3 regions of the Rhodococcus sp. SJ-2 genome follow, and region 3 is predicted to be linked to each of the others. Evidence: riboswitches for the same ligand, from Rfam matches in the RefSeq annotation. Region 3 holds a riboswitch; each other region holds the start of a gene.

Region 1 (10,326 bases), 730 kb from region 3:
CACCAGTCCGATCCGGCCGGCATCCTCGTCTGCGTGGATACGCATGACCGCTGAGACAGCGAACGCCGCGATCCCCACGACGAGGAACAGCAGCATCGTCGCACCGAACGAGGCGGTGAGCGATTGTGTGTCGCCACCGAGGAATTCGCCGATGTCGGGGACGCTGTCGACCATGTTCTGGATCGAATCTGCGAGGGTGCCCATCGCCAGTCCGAGGAGTGCAAGGGCTGCCGTCCACGCCACGAACGTCCCGCGCAGCAGCCGCCACGCCGGTCCGGGCGGAGTGAGCAGCGACGCTGAGGCTTCGGCCGGACCCGGCTTCGGAGCACGCAGCCCGGCGCCGATGTCCCGGCGCCGCGAGAGCGCAACAGCGAGTACCAGCAGCGCACCGATCGTCACCATCGACAGCAGCAGCGGCCACCACCGCTCGTCGACGTAGAGGCGGGTCTGCTGCGCCCACGCGATCGGCGACAACCATGACAGCCATGACCCTGTGGGTTCGAGAATGTCGCCGAAGCCGCGTACGAGGAAGGCGACCGCGAGGACCGCGAGCGCAGTGCCCGACGCTGTCCGCGAATGCTCACTGAACTGCGCCGTCACAGCAGCCACCGCGCCGAACAGCAGGCCCGTGACAGCGGTGGCCACACCGAACAGCAACGATCCCGCGACAGGGAGGCCTCCCGCAAGCAGCGCGAGAGTGACACCGGCACCGACGATCGAGTCTGCGACAGCGACGGCGAGCAGAGCCGCTGCGGGGGGTGCGAACGGGCCCACCGGGAGCGCACGGAGCAGTTCGAGTCGCCCGGCTTCCTCTTCGGCACGCGTGTGCCGCACCACGAGCAGAATGTTCATGATTGCGACGGCAACGATGAGCGTCAAGCTCAGTTCGTTGGCGGTCATCGCGCCCAGAGTGTAGTTGTCGGCACCGTACGCCGGACCGGTCATCAGCACCGCGGCGGGATTTTCGAGCAGCGCCGCGCGGGCCTGCCTGGCCGCCTCGTCCGGATACGCCGCGATGAGACTTTCGACGGTCACATACACGGTGAATGCGAGTGCGAGCGTCCACACCGCGATGCGTACACGATCCAGCCGGAGGTAGAGCCGGAGCAGGTCGCCGATTCCACTGAATCGGTGCGCACTTCGGGCATCGATGTCGGCACCGGAAGCGAGTACGGCGGTCATCGGGTCGTCACCTCCTCTTCCTCGGGCGCATCTGTGGGGGTATCGCCGTAATGACGCAGGAAGAGTTCCTCGAGTGACGGCGGGGTGATCGTCAGATTCGCGATGTCGAGTTCTGCGAGTGCGCGCAGTACGGGGGTGACCGCAGCATTGTCGACGTCGAAGGCGAGATGACCGTCGTCGTAGGTCAGGTCGTGCACGCCGGTGAGCGATGCGAACCCACCCGGGAGCGTCGGCACGGTGGCTCGCACCGCGGATCGGGTCAGGTGCCGCAACTGCGCGAGAGTCCCTGTCTCCACGTCTTTTCCGGAGCGGATGATCGTCACGGTGTCGCAGAGTTTCTCGACCTCGGCGAGAATGTGACTCGACAGCAGCACCGTTCGTCCGGCGTCACGCAATGCGCGCACCTCGTCGGTGAACACGGCCTCCATCAGTGGGTCGAGTCCGGACGTGGGCTCGTCGAACAGGTACAGTTCGACGTCCGACGCCAACGCTGCGACGAGTGCGACCTTCTGCCGGTTACCTTTCGAATAGGTGCGAGCCTTCTTGGTGGGGTCGAGTTCGAATCGCTCGAGAAGTTCGGCTCGGCGGGAAGGACTGTCACTGCCACGGATACGAGTCAGCAGATCGATGATCTCGCCGCCGGTGAGCGCAGGCCACAAATTGGTGTCACCCGGAACATACGCGATGCGACGGTGGATCTCGACCGCATCGGTCCACGGATCGAGCCCGAGGACACGTGCCGAACCGGAGTCGGCACGCAGCATGCCGAGGAGCACGCGGATCGCCGTTGACTTTCCGGCACCATTGGGGCCGAGAAACCCTGCCACTGTTGCAGTTCCGACTTCGATCGAGAAGCCGTCGAGGGCACGGGTGGTGCCGAACGTCTTGACGAGGTCGACGGTTTCGATGGCCGGTGTATCCATGATGCAACCTCCGTGATCGGTTACGAGAGAGCCGCCTCGCGAGCGGCCAGATACGCGGTGAGCATGCTCGAGTCGGTAAGGAGCGGTTCGGTGTAGAGCTCGAGCAACGGGAGCAGGAGACGGTCGGTGTAGGAACTGAGCCAAGCGGGCAGCGTGTCGAGGTCGAGGGGCTCGTTCGGCCCGGGGACATGCAGCAGGAGCGCGCCGGTACTCAATTCGACCAGAGCCCGCGCCCGTGCCTCAGGGTTGCGACTGCGACTCACGACGCCGGACTCGGTGCCTTTCGCGAGGTAATCCTCGGTGGTGGCCACCAGATGATCGAGGAACTCTTCAGAGGCGGGGCCGCGGGCCTGGAGACTCCGGATCAGGTAGCCGATGAGCGGGGCGTAGCTCCCGATGTTCTCGAGCTGAGCGAGCATTGCCGCGACGCCGCTGCCCGGCTCGAGGACCGAGGACTTGAGCTCTCGGATGCTGCCCAGGACGTACGCGTCGCAGTGCTCGCGCAGACCGGCTCGGGAACCGAAGTGGTGCACGATGAGCGAGGCGCTCACGCCGCATTCCGAGGCAATGGCCCGAAGTGAGACGTTCACCCCATCTCGAGCAACGCAACAGATCGCCGCGTCGCGGATGCGAGCGCGTGTGGTGAGGTCGGAAACGCCCTCGGTTGAACGCATGTTCCAAGGGTTGCACACGCGTTCAACGACGTCAAGACTGCGCCCCCGACCCGGTTCAGGAGAAACCCATCACCTGCGCGCCCCACACCTCACGCATTGCGCCCTCCGGATCCGCGACCACTGTGTCCCGTGCATCGATGAGTAGGGTGGCCCGCTCGCGCGGCTCGTACTGCGGCCAGTGCTTCGACGCGTCCAGCGCGGCAGGAACCGCGTGCTTCGCGAACGCCAACCATCGCCGCTGAATCCTGCCCGACACCTCGATCGCACTCCTACGCCCACCGAGCCAGAAACTCGGATCTCGACCGAGCGTGCCGAAATTACCGAATACGTAGGGTAATTCGGTTGCATGCCCGGCGCCGATCCGCGCCGCCTTGAGCATCGGCGTCGCGTGGTCGAAGCGGTACACCCACGTCTGGGAATGCTCGGAGTGCGCTTCCGCCACCCACAACACCGGCATCCGGAACCCGGCGTCGCGCGACAAGGCCATCGCCCCGCTCGGCTTCGACAGATCGGGATACGCTGCGGCGATTTCGGCGAGCCGTTCGGGCTCGAGATCGGGGCGGTCCTTCGCAAGCGCCTCCAGCATGGCGCGCACGGACGAATCGTCGACCGGCATCAACGGCGACTTCATGAAACGGAAAATCGACGGCTCGTCCTTGTTCGAACCGATGATGAGCGGCACCCGGTGCGACAGGCCTTTCTGGAATGCCGCGACCGGGTACTTGGGCACGAGGTCGCGATCGACCACCGGCGTCATGGCCAATGTGCCCGGAACTTTCGTGGGGATCTCCCCGACCACCGTTTCGGCCGCCTCGACGAGCTGCTCGAAAGGCATCTGCCGGAGACGCCCCACCCGAGCCGGAGACACCTCGAGGATCCCGAGGAACCGCTCGGCGACCACCGCGGCACGCTCACGACCGTATACCGACGTCGCCGGCGGCGACTGCGCGATCGCCCGATGAAACAGCCCCTCCGCACGAGGCACCGTCATCAGCGTCGTGACGGAGCCCCCACCGGACGATTCGCCGAACAGGGTGACATTATCCGGGTCGCCTCCGAAGTCCGCGATGCAGTCGCGGACCCATTCGAGCGCCGAAATTTGATCTCGCAGACCTAGATTCGACTCATATGTGTCGCCGGCGGACGAGAACGACGACAGATCGAGGAATCCGAGGGCACCCAGGCGATAGTTGAGGGTGACCACCACGACGTTCCCCGCTTCACAGAGCGCACGTCCGTCGTAGATCTTCTGACCCGAGTAGCCGATGACATACGCACCACCGTGGATCCACACCATCACCGGGCGCTTCTCGCCGTCCGGTTCGGGCGCCCAGATGTTGAGAGAGAGGCAGTCCTCCCCGATCGACATCTCGGACGAGATTCCGATCGGGCTGTTCGGGCTCTGTGGAGCGATCGGACCATACCGCTCGCAGTCGAGCACGCCCGACCACGGCCGGGGGCTCTCCGGCGAGCGGAATCTCATGTAGCCGCCGGTCGGGGCCGCGAACGGGATCCCTTTCCACGAGTACACCGCGCCGTCGCGATACCCGCGGGCGTCACCGTACTTGCATCCGACAACGAGCGTCTCGGCGTCCACATGACCTCCCGGTGAGCTTCTCGCATCCCAACGTACCCATCAGCAGCCGCGCCCACGGCCCGCCCGGGGTGCTATCGTCGCCTCCGACCGACACGGGGTGCTTCGCGACAGCGGGGCTGAGATCACACCCGTCGAACCTGATCAGGTAATGCTGACGAAGGGATGATTCGGGATGACTGTGCCTGCGCACGATTCACCGACCGACCGTTTCACCGATGTCCTGTGGGACCGCACGAAGGTTCTGCGCGACTCCATCGACGACCTCGAGTTCCTGCGCCGCCTGGGCGACGGCACACTGCCACTCGAATCGTTCCGCTTCTACATCGAGCAGGATGGGCTCTACCTGGCCGGATACGCCAAAGCCCTCGCGCTGCTTGCGTCCAAGGCGCCCGACCCGGTCACCGGCGCATTCTGGGCGACGAGCTCCGCGACGGCGGCCACCGAAGAGTCCTCGCTGCACCAGCGCCTTCTCCACGGTGGGGTACTCCCCGCCAACGACGCTCCTGTCGCCCACTCCCCCGCTTGCCTCGGCTACGTCTCGTACCTGACTGCCACGGTGGCGACCGAGCCGTACCCGGTGGGTGCCGCCGCAGTGCTGCCGTGCTTCTGGATCTACGCCGAAGTGTGCCGCGATCTGGCGTCTCGCGCGGCCGACGTGCTCGCCGCCGATCCGGCCCATCCCTACGCACAATGGGTGGCTGCCTACGACGACCAGGACTTCCAGGATTCGGTCGCGGGTGCACGTGCACTGGTCGATGCCGCCGGAGCCGCGGCGACCGAGACCGAACGAGACGCGATGATCGATGCCTTCATCTTCGCGACCCGCTACGAGCTCATGTTCTGGGACACCGCCCTGAACACGCATCCGTGGCCTGCGTCGTGACGCTCCGGCACCGGATCACCGCCCTCACCATCGCTGTCTGGACCCTGTGCACTGCCACTGCGTGCGCCAGCGGCGGTTCCGACGACACGATCCGGTTCGCACTCGACTGGACTCCCAACACCAACCACACCGGTCTGTACGTAGCGTTGCAGGAAGGATTGTTCGACGACGCCGGGCTCGACGTCGAGATCCTTCCTTACAACGATGCGTCACCCGACACTCTCGTCGACGCGGGCAATGCGGAATTCGGGATCTCGACGCAAGGAATGGCGACGTTCGCACGCGCCGCAGGAGCGCATACCGTTTCGGTCCTCGCCCCGTTACAACATTGGGCGACAGGTATTGCGGTCAAGTCCGACCGCGGCGATCTCACACGGCCGGCAGACCTCGACGGCCGAATCTACGCAGGTTTCGCCGATCCAGGTGTCTCGGAGACATTGGCGCAGGTCATCCGCAACGATGGCGGGCGAGGCGAGTTCGACGAGGTCGTTCTCGGAACGTCGGCGTACGAGGCCGTCTATTCGGGCACCGCGGACTTCACCGTCTCGTATCTGGCGTGGGAGGGACTCGAAGCGGAGCATCGTGGATTGCCGATGCGCTATTTCGACTACACCGACTACGGATTCCCCGATCAGTACGCGATCGTCGTCAACGGCAACGAGGACTGGCTCGCCGAGAACCCCGATCGTGGTCGCGCGTTCGTGCAGGCACTGCAGCGTGGCTACGAGATCGCTGCCGACGATCCCGATCGAGGCGCGCGTGCGCTGCTCGACGCCAACCCGGGTGTGTTCTCGAACGAAGAACTCGTCTTCGAGAGTCAGCGGATGCTCTCAGCCGACTTCATGCGCGACGACCAGGGACGCGTCGGGACTCTCGACACGAGCAGGTGGACCGGGTACTCCCGGTTCCTCTATGAACAGGGCCTTCTCACCGGCCCCGACGGCGCGCCCTTGACCGCCGAACCCGACTGGTCGACCTACCTCACCGATGACTACCAAACGCCCTGAGCCCGCAGGGACCGATATCCGGGTCACGACGGACCCGGCCGGGACGCTCCGACACCGCATCGATCGTGTACTTCCTGCAATGGTCGTCGCGGTGGTGCTCGTCGCGACGTGGCAGCTGTACGTGATGATCAGCGGAATCCGCCCGCAGGTGCTGCCGTCTCCCGCGCGCGTGCTGCAGCAGGGGTGGGCACATCGCACCGCTATTGCCGAGCACGCCGCTGCGACACTGCAGGTCACGATCGTCGGTTTCGTGGTGTCGTTGACCGTGGCGTGGATACTGGCGATCGCGGTCGATTTCTCGCCGTTCCTACGGCGAGCATTCGTGCCGCTGTTCGTCGCCTCGCAGACACTGCCGATCATCGCGATCGCCCCGCTCATGATCATCTGGTTCGGCTTCGGTCTCCTGCCGAAGATTCTGGTGATCGCCCTGGCCACATTCTTTCCGATGGCGATCGGCTTGATCGAGGGATTTGCCGCGACGGACCGCGAGGCCGGGGCACTTCTGCGCAGCATGGGAGCCACTCGGTGGCAGGAGTTCCGGTATGTGCGTCTTCCCTCGGCGCTGCCTCGGTTCTTCACCTCGCTGCGCATCGGCATCACCTACGCCGTGGTGGGTGCGGTGTTCGCGGAGTACGTCGGCGCCACATCGGGGCTCGGCATCTACATGGCCATCCAGAAGAATTCGTTCCGTACCGATCTGGTGCTCGCTGCGGTACTGGTCACCGCGACAGTGTCATTGGTGTTGTACCTGCTCACGTATGTGGCACAGCGCCTGATCGCACCGTGGGCCCTCGGCACAGAGAATCGAACAACCGGGAGCCACGCATGAGTGCCGTCACCCTTTCCGGCGTCCACCGGTCGTTCGACGGCAACCACGTGCTCGACGGCATCGGGTTCGACGTGTCCCCAGGGGAATTCGTCTCGGTCATCGGTCCGAGCGGGTCAGGGAAGTCCACGCTGTTCGGCCTGATCGCGGGACTCGACACGCCCGACGAAGGGATCGTCACGGTCGGCGGCGCTCCGGCGTCCCCGGGACGCGCTGCGCTGATGCCCCAGAAGGATCTCCTGTTCCCCTGGCGCACAGTCCTCGACAACTGCGCGCTCGCCCTCGAAGTGCAGGGCGTACCACGTCGGGAGGCACGCGCGCGGGCGCGCGCACTGTTCCCCACGTTCGGACTCGCCGGGTTCGAGGAGGCTCGTCCGTCGCAACTGTCCGGCGGGATGCGTCAGCGTGCAGCATTGGCGCGAACCGTGATCCAGCAACGCGAGATTCTGCTGCTCGACGAACCGTTCGGCGCTCTCGACTCCCTCACCCGCACCGACATGCAGTTGTGGCTGCAGGCGGTGTGGCTGCGCGACCGCTGGACCGTCCTGATGATCACGCACGACGTACGTGAGGCCGTCCTGCTGTCCGACCGGGTACTGGTCCTGTCGCCGCGACCTGCACGGATCCTGCACGAAGTCCGGGTCGGGCTACCGCGACCACGGTCGTTGGAGTTGCTGACCGACCCTGAATTCGTGGCAGTCGAACGTGAACTCGTGTCGGTCCTGCACGCAAGGTCCGACATGCTTTGAGCGCTGGCGCTATTCGGAGAACCCGCAATATCGAATCGGTAACAGGATGCCGCCCCACCTGCACCGGGCGTGCCACGTCGTATCTATCGGATTACGAGGCCCACCGGCACCACATGTCGGGCGTAGCTTGAATGATCCGTAGTCCGAACACCGGTCCGGTGTTGCTACCAGTGGCGAGGAGGCGATCAGATGAGCAGCGCATTGTCCGTCCCACTCGTCGCGCCTGCTCCTGCACGTACCACCCCGCAGATCGAGGAGCACGGCGGCGTCAGCATCGCCTCGCGTGCCCTGAGCATCTCCTTGCGCCACACGGTGCGCCCGTTCCTCGACGCGTGGGCGCTCACCCCGTCTCTTCCGTGGCCGACGGGTCTGGTCGACCGCGCAGCGTTCCCACTTCTCCCGGTACCGGGGACCGAGTACCACCGCATGGCGTTGGAAACCTGCCCCGCCGAGTTCGTCCGCGCCCCCGGCGCAGGCGGCCGCAGCGCAATCCTGTACCTGCACGGCGGAGCGTTTCTGTGCTGCGGTCTGACCACCCACCGCCAGCTGGTGTCGCGCATCTCGGCGGCAGCAGGCGCCCCGGTGCTGTCGGTGGCCTACCGGATGCTCCCGCGTCACCCGATCCGACATGCGGTCGACGACGGCCTCTCCGGACTGCGTTGGCTGATCGCCCATGGCTACTCGACCGATCGCATCGTCATCGCAGGCGATTCCGCGGGCGGATTTCTCAGCTTCTCCGTGGCCCACGAAGCACTGCGGCTGGGGCTGGGGCGCGCCGCGGGCACCGTCGCGATCTCGCCGCTGACCGACCTCGATCCCTATCGCAAGCTCGACCATCCGAATGCCCGGAAGTGTGCGCTGTTCCCGCGGCGAGCGGTGCCTGCATTGTCCACCTTGATCGAGAGGGCCGAACGGATCGATGACCGCTACGAGCCCGTGCCTTCGCCCGTGGATCTCGACCTGACCGGCATGCCGCCTGCCCTGCTGCAGACCGGATCCGAGGAGATGACGTTCGTCGACGCCGAGACGATGGCGTACCGTCTCGCCTCGGCCGGTGTCCCGACGGAACTGCAGGTGTGGGAGAAGCAGGTGCACGTGTTCCAGGCTGCCGCGTCGCTGGTTCCCGAGGGCAGCCGTGCGGTCGCCGAGATCGGAAGGTTCGTGCGCTCACTCGACACGGTGTGATTCGGCGAACAGCGGGACCCGCTGCGGCGTCCACAGGTAGGAGTCGGGTGGGCGGTACTGTGCGTCACGGCGTCCGGTTCGAGCCGGTTGCCCGAATCGCAATGTATCGATCGAAAGGGTCAGTGTGAGCTCTCTCAATTCCGGCCAAAGCCTCGCTGTGGGCCAGGAACTGAAGTCCGACAACGGCAAATACACTCTCGTGCTCCAGCGGGACGGCAACCTGGTCCTGTCCGAGGGCGGCAAGGCCGTGTGGGCGGCGGGAACCGACGGCTCGGGCGCGGTGCGCGCGAACGTACAAGAGGACGGCAACTTCGTCCTGTACAAGGATGACAACTCCCCCGTCTGGGCGTCGGAGACGAGCGGTAATTCAGGTGTGCGCCTGACGGTGCAGGACGACCGCAATGTCGTGCTGTACGCGGGAGACAAGCCGGTGTGGGCGAGCAACAGTGTTGCTCCGAAGGCCGCAGGGCCCGTTGCCGAGCCGGCCCACGTGGCTGCCGCACCGGCCGAGCCCGCTCCCGCCGCTGCCCCGGCACCTCGTACCCACACTGTCGCCTCCGGCGACACTCTCTGGGCGATCGCCGAGCGCTTCTACGGCGACGGCAACCAGTACCAGCGCATCGCCGATGCGAGCGGTGTGTCCGATCCGGACCTGATCCAGCCAGGCCAGGTGCTCACCATCCCGTGACGACCACAGGCCGGTAGTGCCGAACGTCCCCACACCGACTCCGGTTGTGGGGACGTTCGGCATTCACCGTCTCTCGGTTCACGGATCCTCGTCGTCGAGAGGCTCCTGACCTGCCTGCCGGCGCCGGTGCTTCGCCGTGAACATGAACAACCGCACCACCAGGGCAAGAAAGACCAGATTGCCCACGATCTGCGCCGAGACCACCGCCCTCGTTCCGTCGGTGACCGCGGCGATGTCCCCGAATCCCACGGTCGCGAACACCGTGAGGCTGAAGTACAGGGCGCCCATCCGGGTGAGGACCTCAGTGAATCCTTCCGGCTCGACCTGCGAGATCACCACGTACAGCGACGCGAAGCCGACGATGTAGACGGTGACGGTCGCGGCGATCCCCTCCATGGCCTGGACCATCGGATGCGGCGACCGCAGGACCGACCACACCTGCCAGCCGCAGACAGCGCACACCACTACTGATCCGAATACGAGCAGGAACAGTGTGGGGAGGTCGTCGAGTCCCGAGAACGGAAGCGTGAAGTAGGCGGTACCCACCACCACGAGCGTCGTCACGGTGCGAAGCAACGCCCGCCACGTGAGTGCGCGCAGTTGCGCTGATCT
Region 2 (10,326 bases), 2.7 Mb from region 3:
CGGACGCATGGCGCTGTCGGCACAGCGCAAGATCGAGACCGCGCTCGCGCTGATGGAGCGGCATGTGGACGCGTCGGAACTGCTCGAACGGCTGCGCTTGCCGCGCCCTTCGGTGACGACCCCGCAGATGTTCGAATATCAGCTCGTCGACCGGGCCCGCGAGCAGCGACGCCACATCGTGCTGCCCGAGGGGGACGACGACCGGATCCTGCGCGCCGCCGGACGGGTCCTGCAGCGGCGCATCGCCGATCTGACCATTCTCGGCGACGAAGCCGCGGTGCGTCAGCGTGCCTCCGAACTCGGCATCGACATCTCGGCGGCGAACATCGATGATCCGCGCACGTCCGCACACATCGACACGTTTGCCGAAGAGTACACGCGGCTTCGGGCCCACAAGGGCATGACCGTGGAGCGGGCACGCGAAATCATGGGTGACATCTCTTATTTCGCCACCATGATGGTGCACCTCGGGATCGCGGACGGCATGGTCTCCGGTGCTGCACACACCACCGCGCACACGATCCGGCCGTCCTTCGAGATCATCAAGACCGAACCGGGCGTGTCGACGGTGTCGAGCATTTTCCTGATGTGCCTGTCGGATCGCGTACTGGCCTACGGCGACTGCGCCGTGGTGCCCGACCCGACCGCCGACCAGCTCGCCGACATCGCAATCTCATCGGCGGCCACCGCAGCACGATTCGGTATCGAACCGCGCATCGCGATGCTTTCGTACTCGACGGGCGAGTCCGGCTCAGGTGTCGACGTCGACAAGGTGCGCACCGCAACGGCTCTCGTGCGGGAGCGGCGACCGGACCTGCCGGTGGAAGGGCCGATCCAGTACGACGCTGCGATCGAACCTTCGGTGGCCAGTACGAAACTGCCCGACTCCGCTGTGGCGGGGAAAGCGACCGTATTCATCTTCCCCGACCTGAACACCGGTAACAACACCTATAAGGCGGTGCAGCGCAGCGCGGGCGCGGTCGCGGTCGGCCCCGTGCTCCAAGGACTGAACAAACCCGTCAACGACCTGTCGCGCGGCGCACTCATCCAGGACATCGTCAACACCGTGGCGATCACCGCAATTCAAGCTCAGGGAGATGCCCAGTGAGTACTTTCGATCCGCTCACGGCGGGCACCGTCCTCGTGCTCAACTCCGGATCGTCATCGATCAAGTTCCAGCTGGTCGACCCCCAGACCGCGGAAGCACCTGCACACGGGCTCATCGAACGGATCGGTGAACCCGACGGGCGCATCGTCTTCCATCACACCACTGGCACCGACGAACACATCGGACAGATCCCCGACCACCGCTTCGGCCTGCGCAAAGTTCTCGAGATGCTCGAAGGACTCGGGCGCCCACTCGAAGAAGTCGGGATCGTCGCCGTCGGACACCGACTGGTCCACGGCGGCGACCGGTTCTACGAGCCGACCCTCATCGACGACGCGGTGGTGCAGGCTGTCTCCGACCTGTCCGTCCTCGCGCCCTTGCACAACCCGGCGAACGTCGTCGGTATGGAGGTTGCCCGCGAAGAGCTGCCCGACGTCCCGCACGTGGGAGTGTTCGACACGGCCTTCTTCCATTCATTGCCTGCTGCTGCGGCGACATACGCAATCGACCGGGACATCGCACGGAACAATGGGATTCGCCGCTACGGATTCCACGGCACCTCACACGAATACGTCTCGAACCGTGCCGCCGCGTTCCTCGGCCGCGACTACGGCGAGCTGAACCAGGTGGTGCTGCACCTCGGCAACGGTGCGTCCGCGTCGGCGATCGCCGGTGGCAGCCCGCTCGACACGTCGATGGGTCTGACGCCCCTCGAAGGGCTCGTGATGGGCACACGCAGTGGCGACATCGACCCCGGCGTACTGATGCATCTCAACCGGGCCGCGGGTATGAACGTCGACGAGATCGACCGCATCCTCAACCGCAGTTCCGGGCTGAAGGGTCTCTCGGGCGTCAACGACTTCCGGGCGCTTCTCGGGTTGATCGCCGACGGTGACGCCGACGCGAAACTCGCCTACGACGTGTACGTACATCGGTTGAAGAAATACATCGGTGCCTACCTCGCGATCCTCGGCGGCACCGACACCATAGTGTTCACCGGTGGGGTGGGCGAGAACAACGTCGATATCCGCCGCGACAGTCTCGCGGGACTGGATAGGCTCGGCATCGTCCTGGACCGGGAGCGCAACGAAGCATCCGGGGGTGGTGAGCGCAGGATCTCGGCGGACGACTCCCGGGTCGAGGTACTCGTGATTCCTACCAACGAGGAACTCGCGATCGCGCGCGCCGCAGTGGCATTCGTGTAACTCGGTGGACTGCGAACGGCATCGGAAGCCCGCCCCCGTGCGCGGACGTCGTTACAACAGGCTTCGGGGACGGATGGCATTGGCGAGGTCGACGAGAGTATAGCGATGCATGCGCGCCGGGGCTTGTCTTGCGAGCTGACGCAACGCTCCCTCGGTTCCCCGTCGCAGCCCTCGTTCTGTGAACGGTACATCCAGGAACCTGCTGTGCTCGTGCCGGGAGTGGTTCCCTGCACGCACCCAGTCGAGCGCAGTACTGAGAACGAGCGCCTCCATCTGAAGAGCTCGCCCCTCGTCCGGTGGTAGCGCGGACACCCGTCGCGCGGCCTCGCGGAGATCGGATTCGGTGATCGAATCGATATCGCCCTCGCGCAACAGGATCAGCGTGCTCGTCATCGTCGCGGCGCTGTGATGGCGCGACGTGGCGGGCACCTGATCGAGAATCTCCACAGCCGCGGAGAGACTCACGCGCGCGGTGAGCTGACGTGCCAGACCGAACGCGGCACTGACGGTGTTGTGGTCGGTACGCCACACCGTGCGATAGGACTCCTCACAGAACTGGCGCCACGCGGACGGGTCGTCGCTCTCCCAATGCTGCAGGATCAACTCGGCGGTCGCGGCGAGCGCGAGCTTCGGGGCGAGCTCTCCCGGCAACGCTTCGAGCACCTTCTCGAATCGCCCGAACGCAACCTCGAATTCCTCCATGAGCATCGAGGCGAGTCCCGCATACCAGTCGATGCGCCAATCGGAGCCGATGTCGCTCTCCAGACGCTGGAGGAGCTCCACAGCATGCTGGGCTTCTCCGAGATCGAGATAGGCGCGCGTCTCGGCGAGGGTCAGCTCGCGGGAGAACGCCACATCCGCACTGCCGACGACGCGTTCGATGCCGCTCTCGCGAGCATGCCGCAGCGAGTCCAGGGTCTGCTGCGGTTCACTGTGCACTGCGGCAGCGAGCAACGCCGCGCTCGGATCGTTCGGATCCAGCAACGGAACAGGCAGCGCTGCAGCGACATTACGTGCCTCGATGGCGGAATCACGTTCCATTCCGTCGACATACACATCGGTTTCTGCGACCGCCTCGTCGGTCCCGAACGTGGTGCGTGGAGGGCTGAACATACGCGACAGACCGGGATGTTCGGTGCCGCTCTTCTGCGAAAGGATCTCGCGCAATACCCCCGTCAACTGGCCGGCCAGTTCATCGGCCGACGCAAATCGCCGGTTCGGATCAGTGTTGGTGGCGCGCAGCAACAACCGGTGGAACGAATCGTGCTCGGCAAGAATCGGTTGTTCGGTGGGCGTAGGCAAACCGTCGAGGTATCGCCCCTTGTCGGAGGGCATGTCGAGAGTGAGCACCGCCAGAGTCCGTCCGACCGTGTAGATATCGCTGGCGACCGTAGGTCCTGTCCGTGCGATCTCGGGTGCCTGGTAGCCGGGGGTGCCGTACAGGTACCCGTAGTCCTCGATACCGGCGACCGCACCGAGATCGATGAGTTTGAGCTGCTCGTCGGTGACCATGATGTTCTCGGGCTTGAGATCGTTGTAGACGAGCCCGATCTCGTGCAGGTACCCGAGTGCGGGAAGGGTCTCCAAGAGATACCCGATGGCCTGCTCGACGGGCATCCGCTGGTCGGGGCACGTGCGCAGCACCTCGCGGAGCGAATGTCCGCCCACATATTCCATGACGATGTACCCCATCGGGGTGCCGTCGGGCCGGGGGTGTTCCACGAAGTTGTAGATCCGCACGATGCTCGGATGGCTCACCTCGGCGAGGAACTGCTTCTCGGCGACTGCCACCGCCTGAGCTTCCGCGTCGCCGGTGTGCAGAAGTCCCTTGAGAACGACCCACCGGTCACTGACGTTTCGATCGATCGCGAGGAAGATCCACCCGAGGCCGCCGTGGGCGATACAACCCTGTACCTCGTACTGTCCGGCGACGAGCTCTCCGGGCTGCAGGGCAGGTGTGAACTCGAACCGCGAGCCGCACTTCGGGCAGTTCCCGGACGTCGGCCCGGGGCCCTTCGGGCTGCTGCGTCCCACCGGGTTGGCGCACTTCCAGCAGAACCGTTTCCCCTCGGCCACATGAGGATCGCGTAGAACTGCGGACGCAGGATCGATCGGCGAGGGCACCGGCACGTCGACCAGATCGGCGACCCGTCGGTGCAGATGTCCGCGCGTGCGGGAGCGTCGAGTCGAGGACCGCCCCGACGGGGTGCTGCTGTGCGGAGCCGAATCGGGAAGCGCCGAACGCTGCGTTGCGGGCGCCGAACGCTGTGTTGCGGGAGCTGAACGCTCGGTGGCGGGAGCTGAACGCTCGGTCGCAGGCCCGGAGTCGGGTGGATCGGCTGATTCGTCGCGTGTCATGACATCCTCAATCGACGTACGTCGGGGCCGGTGGGGCAGGCGCCTGGCCGAGAACCGCGAGATACCGGTTGTACAACTCGGTCCACGTGCCGTCGGCGCGGATCCGCGCGAGGGTGCCATTGACCGCTCTCACCAGATCGTCGTTGCCCTTGGCGATCCCGATGCCGTACGGTTCGGATCCCAACGACGGTCCGACCAGTTCGAGATACGGGTCCTGGGAGGCGAGTCCGGCAAGGATCGTGTCGTCGGTGGACACAGCGTCGACCTGTCGCTGTTGCAGGACGACGAGACAATCGGCCCACGAGGGCACGGTCAGTATCGACGCTGCCGGTTGCAGTTGCTGCATGCGCGTGAGCGACGTCGTGCCCGCAGCGATGCACACCCGTCGGCCCGCGAGATCTGCGGCGCTTCGGACATCGGAATCCTTGACGACGAGCACTCGCTGCTGCGCGAGGAAATAGACCGTGGAGAAATCCACGCGCTCGCGTCGTGCGCAGGTGATGCTCATGGTCTTCGCGACGATGTCGACGGTTGAATCCTGCAGGGCCTGCTCGCGTTCCGAAGAGTTCAGGATTCGGAAATCCACTGCCTCCGGATCGCCGAGAATGTCGCGGGCGATCTCCCGGGCGATCTCGACGTCGAATCCGGTGATGCGGCCGGTTGCGGGGTCGCGGTAGCTCATGAGATTGCTGCCCGTGTCGAGTCCGACGATCAGCCTGCCGCGGGCGCGGATGGCGTCGAGGGCAGGCCCGGTCTCGTTGCCGGTGGGACGCAGACTCGCAGTGGGATCGCCGCACTGCGGCGCCGTGGGCACCGCAGACGGGGAGGGCGCGAAGGCGGCGTCCTCGGGCATCGGAAGCGAGACGGTGGAGGTCTCGGTGGTCGACTCGCGGGGCGGGACCTCGGTTGAACACCCTGCCGCAACCGCCGCGACCGCACACAGGGCCGCGATCCACACACCCGCAGGGCGCCGCGCTGTCACTGGTACTCCCGAAGTCGTGGCCACAGTCCGATGATGACAGCGGTCAGCGACAGCACCATCAGGGCGATCGCCACGGGAGCGAGACCCGACAACGTGCGCGACGCACGGAACTCGTTGTCGCGGAGTTCGTGACGGGTGTCCTCGATGCCTTCGCTCAGCGCCGCATCGAGACGGGCGAATTGCGCGGTTGCCTCATCGGGCCCGGGGCCGGTGGCGAGCACCGCAGCAGCGGTGAAATCGCCGCGTTCGAGCGCCGCCACGGTTCGCGAGTGCGACCTGATCCACGCCTGTCTGGCTGCTTCCGCCCGGGACGCGGCGTCGGTGCCGATCTCCACGGTGCCACCCTTGGTGTAACCGTCGAGCCGATCCCCGAGACGGGTGATCGTCTCGTCGTAGACCCCGATATATGCCCCACTCGCGTCCCGCCGCGCGAGGAGAAGTGTCTCGGCGGTGCGGGACTGCTGCGCGAGGATGCGGCTCGCCGTGAGATCTGCAAGCGGCTCCGCGCCCTGCTCGATGGCGCGTTCGGTTGCGCTCGAGGACACCAGGCCGGCGATGAGGAGCCAGCACAGCAACGCCCCGGTTGCACCGATCGCGAAGATCAGACCCGGGTTGAGGGTGCGTCGGGTCTTTCGGCTCACGAGGATATGTGCTGCACACAACGCCGCCACGGTGACCAGAAGCAGCCCGATCGCACCCCACGGAGGGGCCACTGCGGCGCGCTGCGTCGAGTTCACTGCGATCACGCCTTGCGTGTGCAGCTCCTGGGCCACCGGCAGCATCGACGTCTGCATCATGTTCGATGCCTCGGCCAGGTACGCGGCGCCGACCGGGTTGCCTGCGCGATTGTTGGCACGGGCGGTCTCGATCAGCCCCGTGTACATAGGGAGCATGCGCGCGACCGCGGCAACGTTCACTGCGCCGAGCTCGTCCTGCTCTGCGAGCCCCGCTGCGGCGACTACGAGCTGCCCGGACGCTTCCGCAATCGCCTCGACATAGCGGTCGCGCACCGGGGCAGGCTCGATCCCGCCCGAGATGAATCCGGTGACGGCAGCCGCATCGGCGATGGACAGCGCGCTGTACAGGTTCTGGGCGGCGTTCGCGAGCGGCTCGGTGGTTGCCAGAAGGCGATCATGGGTGGCCTTCCGGCTACTCGCGACCTGCGCGGATGCCACACCGGAGATCACCAGCAGTACTGCGAGTATCAACCCGAGCGAAATCAGCTTGGCCGGTGTCGACCGGAACAACTCACGTACTCCGTCGCTGCGGTCACGCCGCCCGTCGTGATCCTCGGCCGAGCCTCCCGACCCGCCGACGGAATCGATCGGAGGGGTCATGCGCACGTTCACGGCACAACCCCTTCCTCGAGAAACCCGATTGTGGCGAGCATATAAGTTGAATGGGACGTATTGGCAGGCGTCCACATCGTCGGAGTTCATCCGGAGTTCGAAAGCGCCGGTACCGACCCCCAATGGGGACGTCGTGCCCTCGCGACGGCCGAGGGCGAGGAGGGCGGATTCGATGCGCGGTGATGGGGACGGCTGGGCAGTAGGGCCGGACGGAGGACGTCGATGGGGCGTGCACGGTGCAGCGGGATTGCTGCTGCGCGCCCCGCGGAGTGACGGGACCCCTGCGGTGTTGCTCCAGCTCCGCGCGGCGTGGAGCCACCAGGGCGGTACATGGGCGTTGCCGGGTGGCGCCCGCGACAGTCACGAATCCACAGTCGACGCCGCGGTACGCGAGGCGCAGGAGGAGGCGGGAATCGACAGTACGTCGGTCGCGGTACGTGCCGAACGGGTCACCTCGGGAAGGCCCGGCTCCTGGTCCTACACGACCGTGGTGGCCGATGCGCCCGCACCGCTCGACACCACCATGAACGGGGAGAGCACCGAGTTGCGGTGGGTGGGCGAGGACGAGGTCGAATCGTTGCCGTTGCACGCGGGATTCGCCGAAGCCTGGTCTGCTCTGCGCACCCGCCCGGTGAGGATGCTGCTCGACACCGCGAACGTTCTCGGAGCCGGTGGGCCGTCCGGATGGTGGCGAGACCGTCCCGGTGCGACAGGTGCCCTGCTCACCGGCATCGCGGCGGCCCTCCCACGCACCGTCGAACTTCCCGACGGAACATTCGGGTGGGTGTCGCGGGTCGAGGCGGTGCTCGAAGGCCGTGCGCGTAGCGCGATCGTCGACAACGACCGCACCCGCGTGCACACCGCGGACGGCAGTGGCGACGACGAACTCGCGCGGCTTGCCGCAGCAGTTGCTCCCGATACTTCGGCTGTTCCCGCTACGGCGACCGCGCTCGATCCGGCCGTGACAGTGGTGGTGACCGCCGATCGGGGACTGCGTGCGCGTCTGCCCCACGGCACCATGGCGCTGTCCCCGTCGGCAGTACTCGGCTGGCTCTAGGACGTCAGACAGGCAGCGCAGCCTTCAGCGCTGCCGCGGCAGCGCGCGGGTCGTCGGCCTTCGTGATCGCGCGCACCACCGCGATGCGCTGGGCGCCCGCGTCGAGCACCTGCGGGAGACGTTCGAGATCCACACCGCCGATCGCGAACCACGGTCGCTGCGGATGCGAAGCGTGTACCTCCCGGAGGACGTCGAGTCCGGCTGCTGTGCGCCCCGGCTTGGTCGGGGTGTCCCACACCGGACCGGACGCGAAATAGTCCACTCCGTCCTCGCCGTCGGCGAGCACGGCCTGCGCGCGGCTGGCCGTGGACCGGCCGATGACGATGTCGTCGCCGAGGATCCTCCGCGCCTGCTTCACCGGCAGGTCGCCCTGTCCGAGGTGCAGAATGTCGGCGCCTGCGGCGAGCGCGATGTCGGCGCGGTCGTTGACCGCGAACAGTGCCCCGTGGCGTGCACACGCATCGGCGATCACCTCGAGCGCGGCGAGTTCCTCACCGGCCTCCAGGCGGCCGAACTTCTTCTCACCTGCGGAGTCCTTGTCGCGCAACTGCACGATATCGACGCCGCCGACCAGGGCTTCCTCGATGAACCGGGCGAGATCGCGGGTGTCGCGACGGGCATCGGTGCACAGGTACAACCGCGCGGTCGCGAGGCGTCCACGGGGGTCGGGATGGCTGCCGCGGTAGGTGGTCGGGTAGGTCGTCACGGACAAGACGGTAGCCTCTACCTCGAAAGTGACAACACGGGAGTCCCGAGGAACGCGGGGCTGAGAGGGGGCCTGCCGGCCCCGACCGTTATGACCTGAACCGGATCATGCCGGCGCAGGGAGTGAGGTGGATGTCGTGTCGACAGTAGCGGTCATCGGTGGTGGCGTGATCGGTCTGGCCGTCGCGTGGCGTGCAGCCCGCGCGGGATGGACGGTCACCGTCCACGATCGTGCCCCGGGCACCGGCGCATCCTGGGTTGCGGGCGGAATGCTCGCACCGTTGTCGGAAGGGTGGCCCGGGGAAGAGCACGTCCTCGATCTCGGGGCGGCCTCGCTGCAGCGCTGGCCCGCACTCGCGCACGACCTCGAATGCGAGACCGGCATCGACGTCTTCACCGCGGGTGCATCGCTGACCGTTGCTCTGGACGCCGCGGACGCCGCCGACCTGCGCACGATCGCAACCTGGGTGGCGGAGCAGGGCCACGAGATGCGCATCCTCACCCGGGCCGAGATCCGTGATCTCGAACCGTCGCTGGGTCCGCGGATCAGGCTCGGCCTGCTGGCCCCCACCGAACTGTCCGTCGACAACAGAAGGCTCGTCGAAGCGCTGCATCGCGCTGCCGTCGCCGCGGGTGTGCAGTTCGTCCAGGCTTCCGTCGGCGACCTCGACGAACTGTCCGACGACCGCGTCGTGCTCGCCGCGGGGTACGCATCGGCGCGACTGTGGCCGGACCTTCCGGTCCGGCCGGTCAAAGGTGAGATCCTGCGGCTGCGCGTACGCCCCGGAGCAACCCCGCCGCCGCAGCACACCGTGCGCGGCAGTGTGCACGGACGCCCCGCGTATCTGGTGCCACGCGCCGACGGGATCGTCGTGGGAGCGACCCAGTACGAAGCGGACGACACCGAGGTCACGGTCGCGGGAGTGCGCGACCTGATCGCCGACGCCGAAATGCTGTTTCCCGCGATCGGTGAGTACGAACTGCACGAGGCGAGCGCGGGGCTGCGCCCGATGAGTCCTGACAATCTGCCGCTGATCGGCAGATTGTCGGATCGGGTGATTGCTGCTACCGGGCACGGGCGCAACGGAATTCTGCTCACCGCGATCACGGTCGACTCGGTGCTCGCCGAGCTCGCCGACGACCCGCTCGCCGAGGTGGCACATGCAGATCCCCAACGATTCGCGAAGGAGAGCGTGCGATGACGAATCAGATTTCGGTCGGTATCACCGTCAACGGTGAGGAGAAATATTTTGCAGACGAACCGACCATGACGGACCTGCTGGCCGAGATGGGACTGCCCGAGAAGGGCATCGCGGTCGCCGTCGACGGGGTGTTGTTCCCCCGGGGACGCTGGAGCGAGAAAATCGGCAAGGGTGCGCAGATCGAGATCCTCACGGCGGTGCAGGGTGGCTGAACACGCACTCGCGCGGGTGGACCCGGGGCAGGATCTCCCCCCGCTGACCATCGCCGGGCGATCGTTCTCGTCCCGGTTGATCACCGGCACGGGAGGTGCTGCGAACCTTGCAGTGCTCGAGGACGCGCTCGTTGCCTCGGGTACCGAA
Region 3 (10,326 bases):
GGCGGGAGAGGGTTCGCGCGCGAGGCGGTGAGCGCGGTGCTGCAGGTCGCGTTCGACCACTATCGAGTGCACCGTGTCTCCGCACAGATGGACGCGCGTAATACCGCCTCGGCCAAGCTCGCCACTGCCGTTGGAATGCATCACGAAGCGCATCTGCGCCGGGACTGGTGGAGCAAAGGTGAGTGGACGGACACCCTCATCTTCGGGATGCTTGCCAGCGACCGGTGAGCCGCACCACGCAAACGTCCCCTCAATCCTGTTGGGGCGGACCGTACGAGAGACGGTCGAAGATCAGCACACTCGCGCTGATCTTGCTGTCGCGCACCGTGAAGCATTCCGCGGCCGGGGCCGTGGCGGTTGCTGCGGTCTGCGGGTAGTAGAAGAGCGCGACGCGATCTCGGTCTGCGAAGTCGGCGATATCGGCCACACCGGTGAGTGCGGGTGCGAATCCGGCGATGAAGTCCTGGTACGCGGCTTTGCTGTTCAGATCGATGCCCGGTGCTCGGCAGATGATGTCGTCGGCAACGTGGGTCATGGCACGCGCGACATCCCCGCTCGTCCAGGCCCGGTGGTAGTTCTTCACGACGTCGTAGGCGGATTCCTGTGGCATGGGAGACTCCCTCGATTCTCGTTCGTGTAGTGATGTCTTTCGGGTCGGTTCACTCGCCGCGCGGCTGCCACTCGTCCGGTCCGGCGTCGCCGCCGGAGCCTGCTGTGGCCAGACGGGGGAGGAAATGGTCCCACCCGTGGGCGTGCCCGCGCAGTTCGGTATCGGGAAGGTCGGAGTGGACGAGGTCGACACGGGTGCCGCCGGCGACGGCGGTGAGCCGGAACTCGACCGTCGATGCTCCGATGGGCAGATCCGCATTCCCTGCAAATCCCCACGAGACGACCACGCGGGTCGGGTAGTCGACGTGAAGATACTCGCCACGCACCGGGTAGCCGGCGATGTCGACCGCGAAGAGGCCGCCGGGTCTCGGATCGAGTTCGGCGTACTGGCCCATCCACGCTGTCATCCCGGAGTTCGTGGTGAGGTACTCGAACACTGTCTCGGGCGCCGCGGCAATGTCGATCGAATCTCGGAACTCAGCCACGGTTCTCGCCCGCCCTCGCTTCGATCACGGTCTTGAGTGCAGACAACTTCCCCGGCCAGAAATCGTCGAGGTATGACCGCACTGCGGCAAGACCGTCGGTGTTCACTGTGAACAAGTGGCGTGTGCCCTCGCGTGTGCTGGTTGCGAGGCCCGCTTTCCGGAGGACTCCGAGGTGGTGCGACGTCGTCTGTTGGGACAATCCGACTTCCTCGGCGATAGAACCCACCGGGCGCGGAGCGGAGCGGATGACCCGTAGGATCGTCCGTCGATTCTCGTCGGCAAGCGCCCGTAACGCCCTGTCGAGGTCCGCTGCAGCCTCGGCACCCATTGTTCGCCTCCGCTCATCGAGTGCCATGAGGGTAGCACAAATGAATATTTGTACTCATGCATATGCGTGGACTCGAGTGCTCGGAATAGCTATCCCGCGCTCACAGCCGCCGCAGGACCACGACGGTGTCGTCGAGTACGACCTGGGTTCCGTCCGGGCCGATGGCGTCACGCGCGCGGGTCTCGGCGATCCGCACTTCCCAGCTGCCCGGTTCGAGGTCGAGTGCCTCGACCTCTTCCTGCGGGCTCGGGAACCGATGGTCGCCGTGCCCCTCGTGCGCATCCGCGCCCGCCCACGGTGGGAATGCGGCGTGCGAGACGATCACGAGGTGCCCGCGCGGCGCGACGAGTCCGGCGGCGTGGCGAAGCACGTCGGTGCGCGGAAACTCGACGGGCGAGTGAAGGAACGATGCGGCGACGAGGTCGTAGCTGCTGTCTTCGCGCCAGGTTGCCAGGTCTGCCGCGGCGAACCGGATGCGGTCGTCGGGAAGTCCGGCGGCGCGCGCAGCGTCGGTGGCGCGGCGGACGGCGGTGCGGGAGATGTCTACTCCGGTCGCGTCCCAGCCGCCGCGTGCCAGCCAGATCGTGTCGGCACCTTCGCCGCAGCCGAGGTCGAGAGCAGTGCCCGGTGCCAGGCCGGATACTGCGTCGACGAGGGACGCGTTCGCGTTGCCCGACCACAGACCGTCGCTGTCGGTGTATCGGTTCTCCCAGAATTGTGCCGGTGATGTGTCGGCGTGCATGAACTCTCCTCGTGTGCGGGCTTGCGTCACCGCCGATAATGCGACTTCATGTTGACATGAAGTCAAGTCTGAGGTGGACGATCGGTGAGGTGGCCGGGCGCTTCGGCCTCGCCACACATGTATTGCGGCATTGGGAGGATGTCGGGCTGATCGCGCCCGACCGCGACAGCGCAGGGCGCCGCCGCTACCGCGACGCCGACGTCACCAGGGTGGCGGTGATCATCAGGAGCAAGGCCGCCGGAATGAGTCTCGACCAGATCCATGTCCTGCTGGCAGGGCAGACGGACGAGCGGCGCGAGGTGCTCACCGCGCACCTCGACGACCTGGAGCGACGGATGGCGGAGATGGCCCGCTCCCGGGAGATGACACTGCATGCACTCGAATGCCGCGCTCACGACATCGCGACATGCCCCAATTTCGCGGCAGGCGTCGCCGATCTCCTCGAGAACCGCACCGACACACGTCCTGATTTCGGCTCGGGCCGCACCGTCACGGAAGAGGCATCTCGATGAGTTCTTCTCGGACCCGGCACAATTTCCGTGCGCTATCCGGCAACCGCACTCTGCCGAGGCGGTAGAGCCGGTACCTCCAGCCCCAGCGATTCGCGCAGGGTCCTACCCGGATACTCGGTGCGGAACAGACCGCGGCGCTGCAACTCCGGCACCACGAGGTCGACGAAGTCGACGAGAGAATCCGGGTAGGCAGGGCACATCAGATTGAAGCCGTCGCAGGCGCCGGCAGCGAACCATTCCTCGATACGGTCGGCGATCGATTCCGGTGTGCCGATCATGGTGGCGTGGCCGCCACCTGCAGCGAGAAATCCGAGCAGTTCCCGCAGCGTGGGACGTTGCGTCTCGATGATTCGCTGCACCGTCGCGTACCGCCCCTGCGGGCCGGTGAACTCCGATATGGGAGGCAGGTCCGAAACCGGAGCGTCGAGAGCATGACCGGTGTAGTCCCGGCCGGTGAACGACCCGAGCTGGGCGAGAGCACCCTCGACATCGAGAAGAGAGTCCAATGCGGCCTTCTTCGCGTGTGCTTCGTCGTCGGTGCGGCCGACGTAGGTGACGAGACCGGGCAGTATCGCGATAGACGCGGCATCACGCCCCGCGGCGGCGGTGCGGGCCCGCAGATCGGTAGCGAACTCGAGCGCTGCCGGAAGGTCCCAGGCGACCGAATACACGGCCTCGGCGTGGCGTGCTGCGAGGTCGCGTCCGGTGTCGGAGGCGCCGGCCTGGAACAACACGGGGCGTCCCTGCGGGCAGCGTGGCACCGTGAGCGGGCCGTCCACGCGGAAGTGTCTACCGTGGTGTTCGATCCGGTGGATCGCGTCGGCATCCAGGAAACGCCCGGCAGCGCGGTCCGCGATCACGGCGTGCTCTTCCCACGAATCCCACAGCGCGACAATCGCGTCGATGAACTCCTCCGCCCGTCCGTATCGTTCGGCGTGGGCCGGTAGCGACTCGAGTCCGTGGTTGCGGGCTTCGGCGTCGAACATCGAGGTCACGATGTTGGCACCGGCGCGTCCACCGCTGATGTGATCGAGCGAGGCGAGCATGCGGGCCGCGTGGAAGGGCGTGTAGAAGCTTGCGGACACCGTGGTGACCAAGCCGATCTTCTCGGTGGCCCGCGCCATCGCAGACAGCGCCGTGAGCGGTTCGAGAAACCACGTCGTGCCCGCCGTGTACGCGGTATTCACGCTGTGCCCGTCGGCGAAGAACACCGCATCGAAGCAGCCCCGTTCGGCGGTGCGCGCGAGTTCCTCGAAGTAGGCGATGTCGCCGATGCGCTCCGCGGCGGAGTCCGGGTGCCGCCACGCCGAAGAATGATGGCCGGCACCGTACAGAAATGCGCCCAGATGCAGGGTGCGTACCGCAGGCATCAGTCCATCACCAGCCCGCCGTCTACGACGAGGTTCTGCCCGGTCACTGCCCGCGACCAGTCGGACGCGAAGAACAGCACGGCGGCGGCGAAGTCCTCCGGCGTCGTGACCGCACGCAGCGGGGTGGACGCGGCGATCAGGTCGAAGACCTCAGGAGGTGTCGCGGACGATGCATCGGTGGTGCGCAGGAGTCCGCCCGACACCATGTTCACCCGGATGCCTTCGGGGCCCAGATCCGCAGCGAAGGTGCGGGTCGTCGACAGCAGGGCCGCTTTCGCCGCGGTGTAGTCGTGGTACGGCACGACCGGGTTCTGGAACAGGTTGGTCCCGATGTTGACGATGCTGCCGCCGCCGGCTTCGCGCATGCCCGGCAAGGCGGCCTGGATCGTGTTCACCGCGCCACCGACGACGCCTTCGAGTTGCGCTGCGAACGCACCGTAACCGATCTCGTCGGCCTTGTCTCGGGCGTCACCGTTGAAGGAGAAGTCGGGAAGGGCATTGTTCACCACGGTGGTCACCGGACGTCCGAAGTGTTCGCGCGCCCGGTCGAACGCAGCCTGTACCTGCGTGCGGTCGGTGACATCGGCCTGCACGGCGATCGCTCGTTCGGAGCCGATGCTCTCGGCGAGAGCCTGTGCTGCATCGCCGCTGCGTCGGTAGTTCACCACGACCGACGCGCCTTCGTCCGCGAAGGCCTGCGCGATGCTGCTGCCGAGCCCGCGGGCTGCGCCGGTGATCAGGACGATCTGATTCTGCAGTGACGTTGTGACGAGAGCCATTGTGGCGCCTTCCCTTCGGAGCGAGGGATACACAGGCGGCATCGGTCCACTGGCCTGTTGCCGACTCGGCATCCCTTCGCTCGCATGATCGAGATCAGGTTCTACGGGTGTGGTCTCAGCCGTTTCCGGCACCCCGTGTCGAGTTCCGAACGCCAGGTTAGCAGTGTGCACGGGCAACGCCGGAGCACGTCACGTTCCGGCATGGGCGAACAGCAACGCGAGCCACGCCCAGCCCACGGTGATCACCACCCGCTGCACGAGCCCGGCGAGCCGGGCGTCGTTTTCCCACGCCTGCCCGAATGCGACGAAGCCGATGCTCAGCGCGCCGGCGGTCAGGCCCGAAAACCATGTCCACGCGGCGCCGGACACCGTGAACGCGGCGATGATCGCGGCTGCAGGAAGCGAGGTGAACACGACTGCACCCGCGTGGTCGTGAATCTTGTGGCGGCGCGTGTACTCCGTCGGTGTGCGGTCCGGTGTGCCCGGCGGATATCCACGCATCGCATCCATCGGAAAGAGTCCCGAGAGTACGAGGGCGACGCCGAACACTCCGATCGTCACGCCGAGCAACACACTGCCGAATGCGTCGGCGACGCCGACGGATCCGAGGGCCACTCCTACGCCGCACGCGATGAAGTTGGTGGTCTGGATCCAGCCTCGGCGGCCGAGTGCGAGCGCACTGACGGGCTGGCGTACCGGGTGATAGCCGGGGCGGGTCCACCCCTCGACGAGGAAGACCACGACGAAGACCGTGAGCGCGACCGAACCGATGATCGTCACGCGGTCATTCCCACCGGAAGAGCGCCGCCGCAACGACGACACCGGTCACGATCGCCACGCCGAGCGCGACGAAATGGGCCGGATCGGCCGGACTTCCGGCCCATGCCGCGGACATGGCCTGCGACGAGGCGCCGAACGGTAGCCACTCTCCCACCGCGGCAACGGGCTCCGGGAGCGAATCGATGCTGCCGAACAAGCCGCCGGTCGCGCCGAGTGCGAAGAACGCGACGAGACCGATCGCCACCGCGGAGTTCGGGGTCGGGGAGATCGCCGCGACGATCATTCCCACCGCATACATCGCCGCCATCGAAAGCACGAAGACACCGAGAGCAGTGCCTGGGTGCACAGGTAGCCGGGCGTCGAAGAAGACGATCGCGACGATCAGCGCCGCACCGAGCCCGACCAGGGTCTGCAGCACGCTCACCACGACCTGCGCCACCAGGACCATCGCAGGCGACGCCGGCGTCACCGACAGCCGGCGCAGAATCCCCGTGCGACGGTAGTACGCGAGGAAGCTCGGCATATTGATGACGCCGATCGTGGCGATGATGATCGTGAACACCAGCGGCAGAACGTACACATCGAGCGCTGACCGTCCGTTGATCACAACCTCGCCGCTCGCAGACGACGCACTCATGACGAGGATCAACAGCGGGAGTCCGATCGGAACGACGAGACCCGCAGTGTCGCGTGCCACCATCTTCGCCTCGCACACGATCAGTGTCAGCCACGCCGCGAGACCGGGACGCCGGGTTTCGGTGACGGTGTTCATACGGTGTCCTCCAGTTCTTTTCCGGTGAGGGCGACGAATGCCTCGTCGAGGTTGTTCGCCGATGCTGCCGAAACGAGTCCGGACGGAGTGTCCAGAGCGACGAGCCTGCCTGCGTCGAGCAGGGCCACACGGTCGCAGAGACGTTCGACCTCTTCCATTGCGTGGCTGACCAGGAGGACCGCAACATCGTCGTCGCGCAATCTCTCGACCGTTTCCCACATCTGTCGCCTGGCCCGCGGGTCGAGGCCGGTGGTGAGTTCATCGAGGATGACCACTCGTGGCCGTCCGACGAGTGCCAGCGCGATCGACAACCGCTGCTGCTGACCACCCGAGAGCTTCTCGAATCGGATTCCTCGCTGCGCGGTGAGACCGACCATCTCCAAGAGTTCTGCGGCACCGGCGGGTGCCGGATAGAAGGTGCGATACAGGCCGACGAGTTCGGCGACGGTCAGCGCCCCGTGGAGGGTGGCCGCCTGCAACTGAACTCCGAGAATCTGTCGGGCGTGCGCACGGTCGCGGTGGGGATCGACGCCGAGAACACGCACACGTCCACCGTCGGGCGATCGCAAGCCCGCGACCATTTCGACGGTGGTGGTCTTTCCCGCCCCGTTCGTCCCGATGATCCCGAGGGTTTCGCCGACCCCGAGTGTGAAGCTGATGTCGTCGACCGCGACCTTGTCTCGGTACCTCTTGCACAGGTGCTCGGCGACGATCGCCGGGGTACTGCCCGGGGCGCTGATGTTCATGACGCCGACGGTATGAGCCGAGCGTGCGTGATCGCGTGTGCCGGATGTCAGGAATGCCGACCATGACTTTCGGCACCCGCTCAGCATGATGGTCGCGGCTTAGAGTGGTGTCGTGCATCGATGGTCACCTGAGGGATTGTCGGGCGTGGCGATGCTCGTCGTCTCGGTTGTGGTGGGCGGACCGATCCTGTTCGGCGGCGCTCACACCGAGATCCCGCGCGCCGCATGGATCGTGCTGTTCGGTGTCCTGCTCGTCGCGTTGTTCGGTGCCGCTGCGGCCCAACGACCGTCGGCAGGCAAGGTCTCGTTCGCGGTGGCCGTCGTCTCCGGCTGGGCGGTGGTGGCGACCGCGCCGGGGATGGGACCGCTGCCGATTCTGCTCGTCGTCGTCGCTGCCGTGAGTGTCTACGTCGTACCGGTTCGCGCGGGTCTGCTCGTGGTGGTTCTCAACACGCTCGTCATCGCCTTCGCGGCGGCGCAGCAGACCGGGGATACGGGTGCGACGATCCTGACCGCAGGCTTCTATCTCCTCATCCAGCTGGCCACGCTGTTCAGTTCGTTGTCGCTGCTGCGGGAACAGCGGATGCGGCGGGAGCTGGCCGAAGCACACGTCGAACTCCAGGCAGCGACCGTCCTGCTGTCGGAATCCGCGCGCACCGCGGAACGACTGCGGATCTCCCGCGACTTGCACGACCTCATCGGTCACCAGCTCACGGTGCTCGCTCTCGAGCTGGAGACCGCACGGCACCGCGACGGTGACCGGGCCCGTGAACACGTCGAGCGAGCAAACAGAGTTGCACGGGAATTGCTCGCCGACGTCCGGTCCACGGTAGGGGAGCTGCGAGTCGAGCCCTTGAATCTCGAGGTCGCCTTGAACCGTGTGGTGCGCGATCTGCCCGGGCTCGATGTGCAGATCGACGTCGCATCCGATGTGGAGGTCCGAGAAGAGCAGGCTGCGGCATTCGTGCGTGCGGTGCAGGAGATCGTGACGAACGCGCTTCGGCACGCCGATGCTCGTACAGTTCGCGTCGAGGTCTCGTCGGAGGCCGGAAGCGTGGTCCTGTCCGCGACCGACGACGGGGCAGGCACCCGGAAGTTGACCGTCGGCAATGGTCTGCGCGGCCTCGCTGAACGGTTCGAAGCTCTGGGCGGATACGCCACATTCGACGGCAACGGTGGGTTCCGAGTCACAGCGAGAGTGCCGATCTCATGATCCGCGTTGTGGTGGTGGACGACCAGACGCTTGTGCGTCAGGGAATCCGGAGTTTGCTGGAGGTCGCCGAGATCGACGTGGTCGGGGAGGCGGACGACGGTCGGGTGGCCCTCGACGTCATCGCCGAGGCCGGCCCCGACGTGGTCCTGCTGGATCTCAGGATGCCCGGGTACGACGGCATCTGGACGCTCGATCGCCTGCGTGAGCGGGAGGTCGCGGTCCCGGTCCTCGTGCTCACGACATTCGACGACGACGCCCTCGTGCTCGATGCTCTGCGCTCGGGAGCGCGCGGCTACCTGCTCAAGGACGTCACACTCGACCAGTTGACGCACGCGGTGCGGACCCTTGCCGACGGCGGAACGCTCATCGCCCCGTCGATCACCGACCGGCTTCTCCGCGCGATCCGGTCCGGCCCGTCGCCCGCGGGCGTCGATGCGCCGCCCGCGCAGCGCCTCACCGACCGCGAACTCGAAGTGCTTCGCCTGATGGCCGAGGGCTTCAGCAACCGCCGAATCTCCGAGGCACTGTTCCTCGCCGAGGGCACAGTGAAGAACCACGTGTCGTCGATTCTGCTCAAATTCGGTGCCCGCGACCGGACCAACGCGGTGTTGCGGGCACTCCACGACGGAGTTCTACGCTGAGTGGCCCGAGGACGACCCGGGCAGATCAGCGGCAGCAGTTCGGATCGAGTACCGTGCGCAGGGCGTCGAGGGCTTCACCGTGGACTCGGTGATAGACGTTCATGCCTCGTCGGGTCGAGTCGACCATTCCGGCTCTACGGAGTTGCCCGAGGTGATGGCTGACGGTTGATTCGGCCAGGCCCACCGCGCCGGCGAGGTCGCATGTGCACACCTCACCGGCGTCCGCTGTGAGCAGAATCGACATCAGCTGGATGCGAGTCGGGTCGGCGAGCGCTTTGAGCCGCAATGCCACCTCGAGAGCGGCGTCGGCGTTCATCGGAGCAGCCGAGACAGGGGCGCAGCAGATCGGGGCGGTGATGTCGACGACGGGCAGGGCCTTGGGCATGTTTCCATCCTCCCCACCTTCTTGACATATGTCAAAAAGGGGGGAGACTGAACCTTAATAATTCGATGTATGTCTCACAGGTGGAGGTTCTCATGTCCCGCGCTCAACTCGCCCTCAACGTCGACGACCTGCAACAGGCAGTGACGTTCTACTCGAAGCTGTTCGGTGTCGAGCCGAACAAGCTCAAGCCCGGCTACGCCAACTTCGCGATCACCGAGCCGCCGCTCAAGCTCGTGCTGCTCGAAAACCCCGGCCGGGGCGGCACCCTCAACCACCTCGGCGTGGAGGTCGACTCCAGCGAGAAGGTGCATGCCGAGATTGCCCGCCTGACCGACGCGGGGTTGTTCACCGACGAGGAGATCGGCACCACCTGCTGTTTCGCCACACAGGACAAGGTGTGGGTCACCGGCCCGGCAGGGGAGAAATGGGAGGTCTACACCGTGCTGGCGGACAGCGAGACCTTCGGCAGCAGCCCGAAACTGCTCGCCGGCGAGAGCGCCGACCGGGACGCGAACTCCGCTGACGCGGTGTGTTGCGGGTCGGCCGCCGCGGCCGCTACCACCGACGGCGCGAACGGCACGCAGACCGCGCAGACGAGCGCGTGTTGCTGACACCCGAGTGGCAGTGCCCTCCCGAATCCGGATTCGGGAGGGCACTCGCATTCATGGTGAGCACAGCGAACGCTGATCTCATCTATGGGGTAGCACCGGGAACCATTTCGGCAATCAGGGCTACGACCTTGGCTTTGATCTCGTCGCGGATCGGCCGGACCGCCTCGATGCCCTGGCCGGCCGGATCCTCGAGCACCCAATCGCGGTAGGACGTGCCAGGAAAGACCGGACAGGTGTCGCCGCATCCATCGTAATCACCACATCGGAGGCCTGCACCGCATCGACAGTGAGGATCTTCGGGTTCTCAGTGGAGATGTCGATACCGACCTCGGCCATGGCTGCGACTGCAGCCG

Evidence for each region. Region 3 has a riboswitch for thiamine pyrophosphate ahead of ACSYG9_RS16155 (3-oxoacyl-ACP reductase). Riboswitches for the same ligand answer to the same signal wherever they lie in the genome.
Region 1: another riboswitch for thiamine pyrophosphate. It lies ahead of ACSYG9_RS19515 (TenA family protein); the one in region 3 lies ahead of ACSYG9_RS16155 (3-oxoacyl-ACP reductase).
Region 2: another riboswitch for thiamine pyrophosphate. It lies ahead of thiO (glycine oxidase ThiO); the one in region 3 lies ahead of ACSYG9_RS16155 (3-oxoacyl-ACP reductase).

Annotation. Positions count from the first base shown of each region.
Region 1 is NZ_CM132340.1:4,160,536-4,170,861, reverse strand. It holds gene ACSYG9_RS19535 (ABC transporter permease) at 1-1,182, opposite strand, end outside; gene ACSYG9_RS19530 (ATP-binding cassette domain-containing protein) at 1,179-2,105, opposite strand; gene ACSYG9_RS19525 (TetR family transcriptional regulator) at 2,126-2,779, opposite strand; gene ACSYG9_RS19520 (carboxylesterase/lipase family protein) at 2,835-4,376, opposite strand; TPP riboswitch at 4,460-4,556, shown strand; gene ACSYG9_RS19515 (TenA family protein) at 4,549-5,259, shown strand; gene ACSYG9_RS19510 (ABC transporter substrate-binding protein) at 5,289-6,266, shown strand; gene ACSYG9_RS19505 (ABC transporter permease) at 6,346-7,095, shown strand; gene ACSYG9_RS19500 (ABC transporter ATP-binding protein) at 7,092-7,841, shown strand; gene ACSYG9_RS19495 (alpha/beta hydrolase fold domain-containing protein) at 8,031-9,026, shown strand; gene ACSYG9_RS19490 (LysM peptidoglycan-binding domain-containing protein) at 9,151-9,714, shown strand; gene ACSYG9_RS19485 (ion channel) at 9,793-10,326, opposite strand, start outside.
Region 2 is NZ_CM132340.1:749,662-759,987, reverse strand. It holds gene pta (phosphate acetyltransferase) at 1-1,108, shown strand, start outside; gene ACSYG9_RS03595 (acetate/propionate family kinase) at 1,105-2,313, shown strand; gene ACSYG9_RS03590 (tetratricopeptide repeat protein) at 2,365-4,671, opposite strand; gene ACSYG9_RS03585 (glutamate ABC transporter substrate-binding protein) at 4,679-5,653, opposite strand; gene ACSYG9_RS03580 (hypothetical protein) at 5,650-6,990, opposite strand; gene ACSYG9_RS03575 (hypothetical protein) at 7,063-7,185, shown strand; gene ACSYG9_RS03570 (NUDIX hydrolase) at 7,175-8,059, shown strand; gene thiE (thiamine phosphate synthase) at 8,064-8,765, opposite strand; TPP riboswitch at 8,792-8,906, shown strand; gene thiO (glycine oxidase ThiO) at 8,902-9,966, shown strand; gene thiS (sulfur carrier protein ThiS) at 9,963-10,178, shown strand; gene thiG (thiazole synthase) at 10,171-10,326, shown strand, end outside.
Region 3 is NZ_CM132340.1:3,429,309-3,439,634, forward strand. It holds gene ACSYG9_RS16120 (GNAT family N-acetyltransferase) at 1-228, shown strand, start outside; gene ACSYG9_RS16125 (nuclear transport factor 2 family protein) at 251-610, opposite strand; gene ACSYG9_RS16130 (SRPBCC domain-containing protein) at 660-1,094, opposite strand; gene ACSYG9_RS16135 (ArsR/SmtB family transcription factor) at 1,087-1,422, opposite strand; gene ACSYG9_RS16140 (class I SAM-dependent methyltransferase) at 1,523-2,164, opposite strand; gene ACSYG9_RS16145 (MerR family transcriptional regulator) at 2,221-2,676, shown strand; gene ACSYG9_RS16150 (LLM class flavin-dependent oxidoreductase) at 2,709-4,046, opposite strand; gene ACSYG9_RS16155 (3-oxoacyl-ACP reductase) at 4,046-4,825, opposite strand; TPP riboswitch at 4,880-4,971, opposite strand; gene ACSYG9_RS16160 (DUF998 domain-containing protein) at 5,015-5,605, opposite strand; gene ACSYG9_RS16165 (ABC transporter permease) at 5,610-6,377, opposite strand; gene ACSYG9_RS16170 (ABC transporter ATP-binding protein) at 6,374-7,123, opposite strand; gene ACSYG9_RS16175 (sensor histidine kinase) at 7,236-8,336, shown strand; gene ACSYG9_RS16180 (response regulator) at 8,333-8,977, shown strand; gene ACSYG9_RS16185 (Rv2640c family ArsR-like transcriptional regulator) at 9,003-9,362, opposite strand; gene ACSYG9_RS16190 (ArsI/CadI family heavy metal resistance metalloenzyme) at 9,455-9,973, shown strand; partial or broken gene ACSYG9_RS16195 (arsenate reductase/protein-tyrosine-phosphatase family protein) at 10,056-10,326, opposite strand, start outside.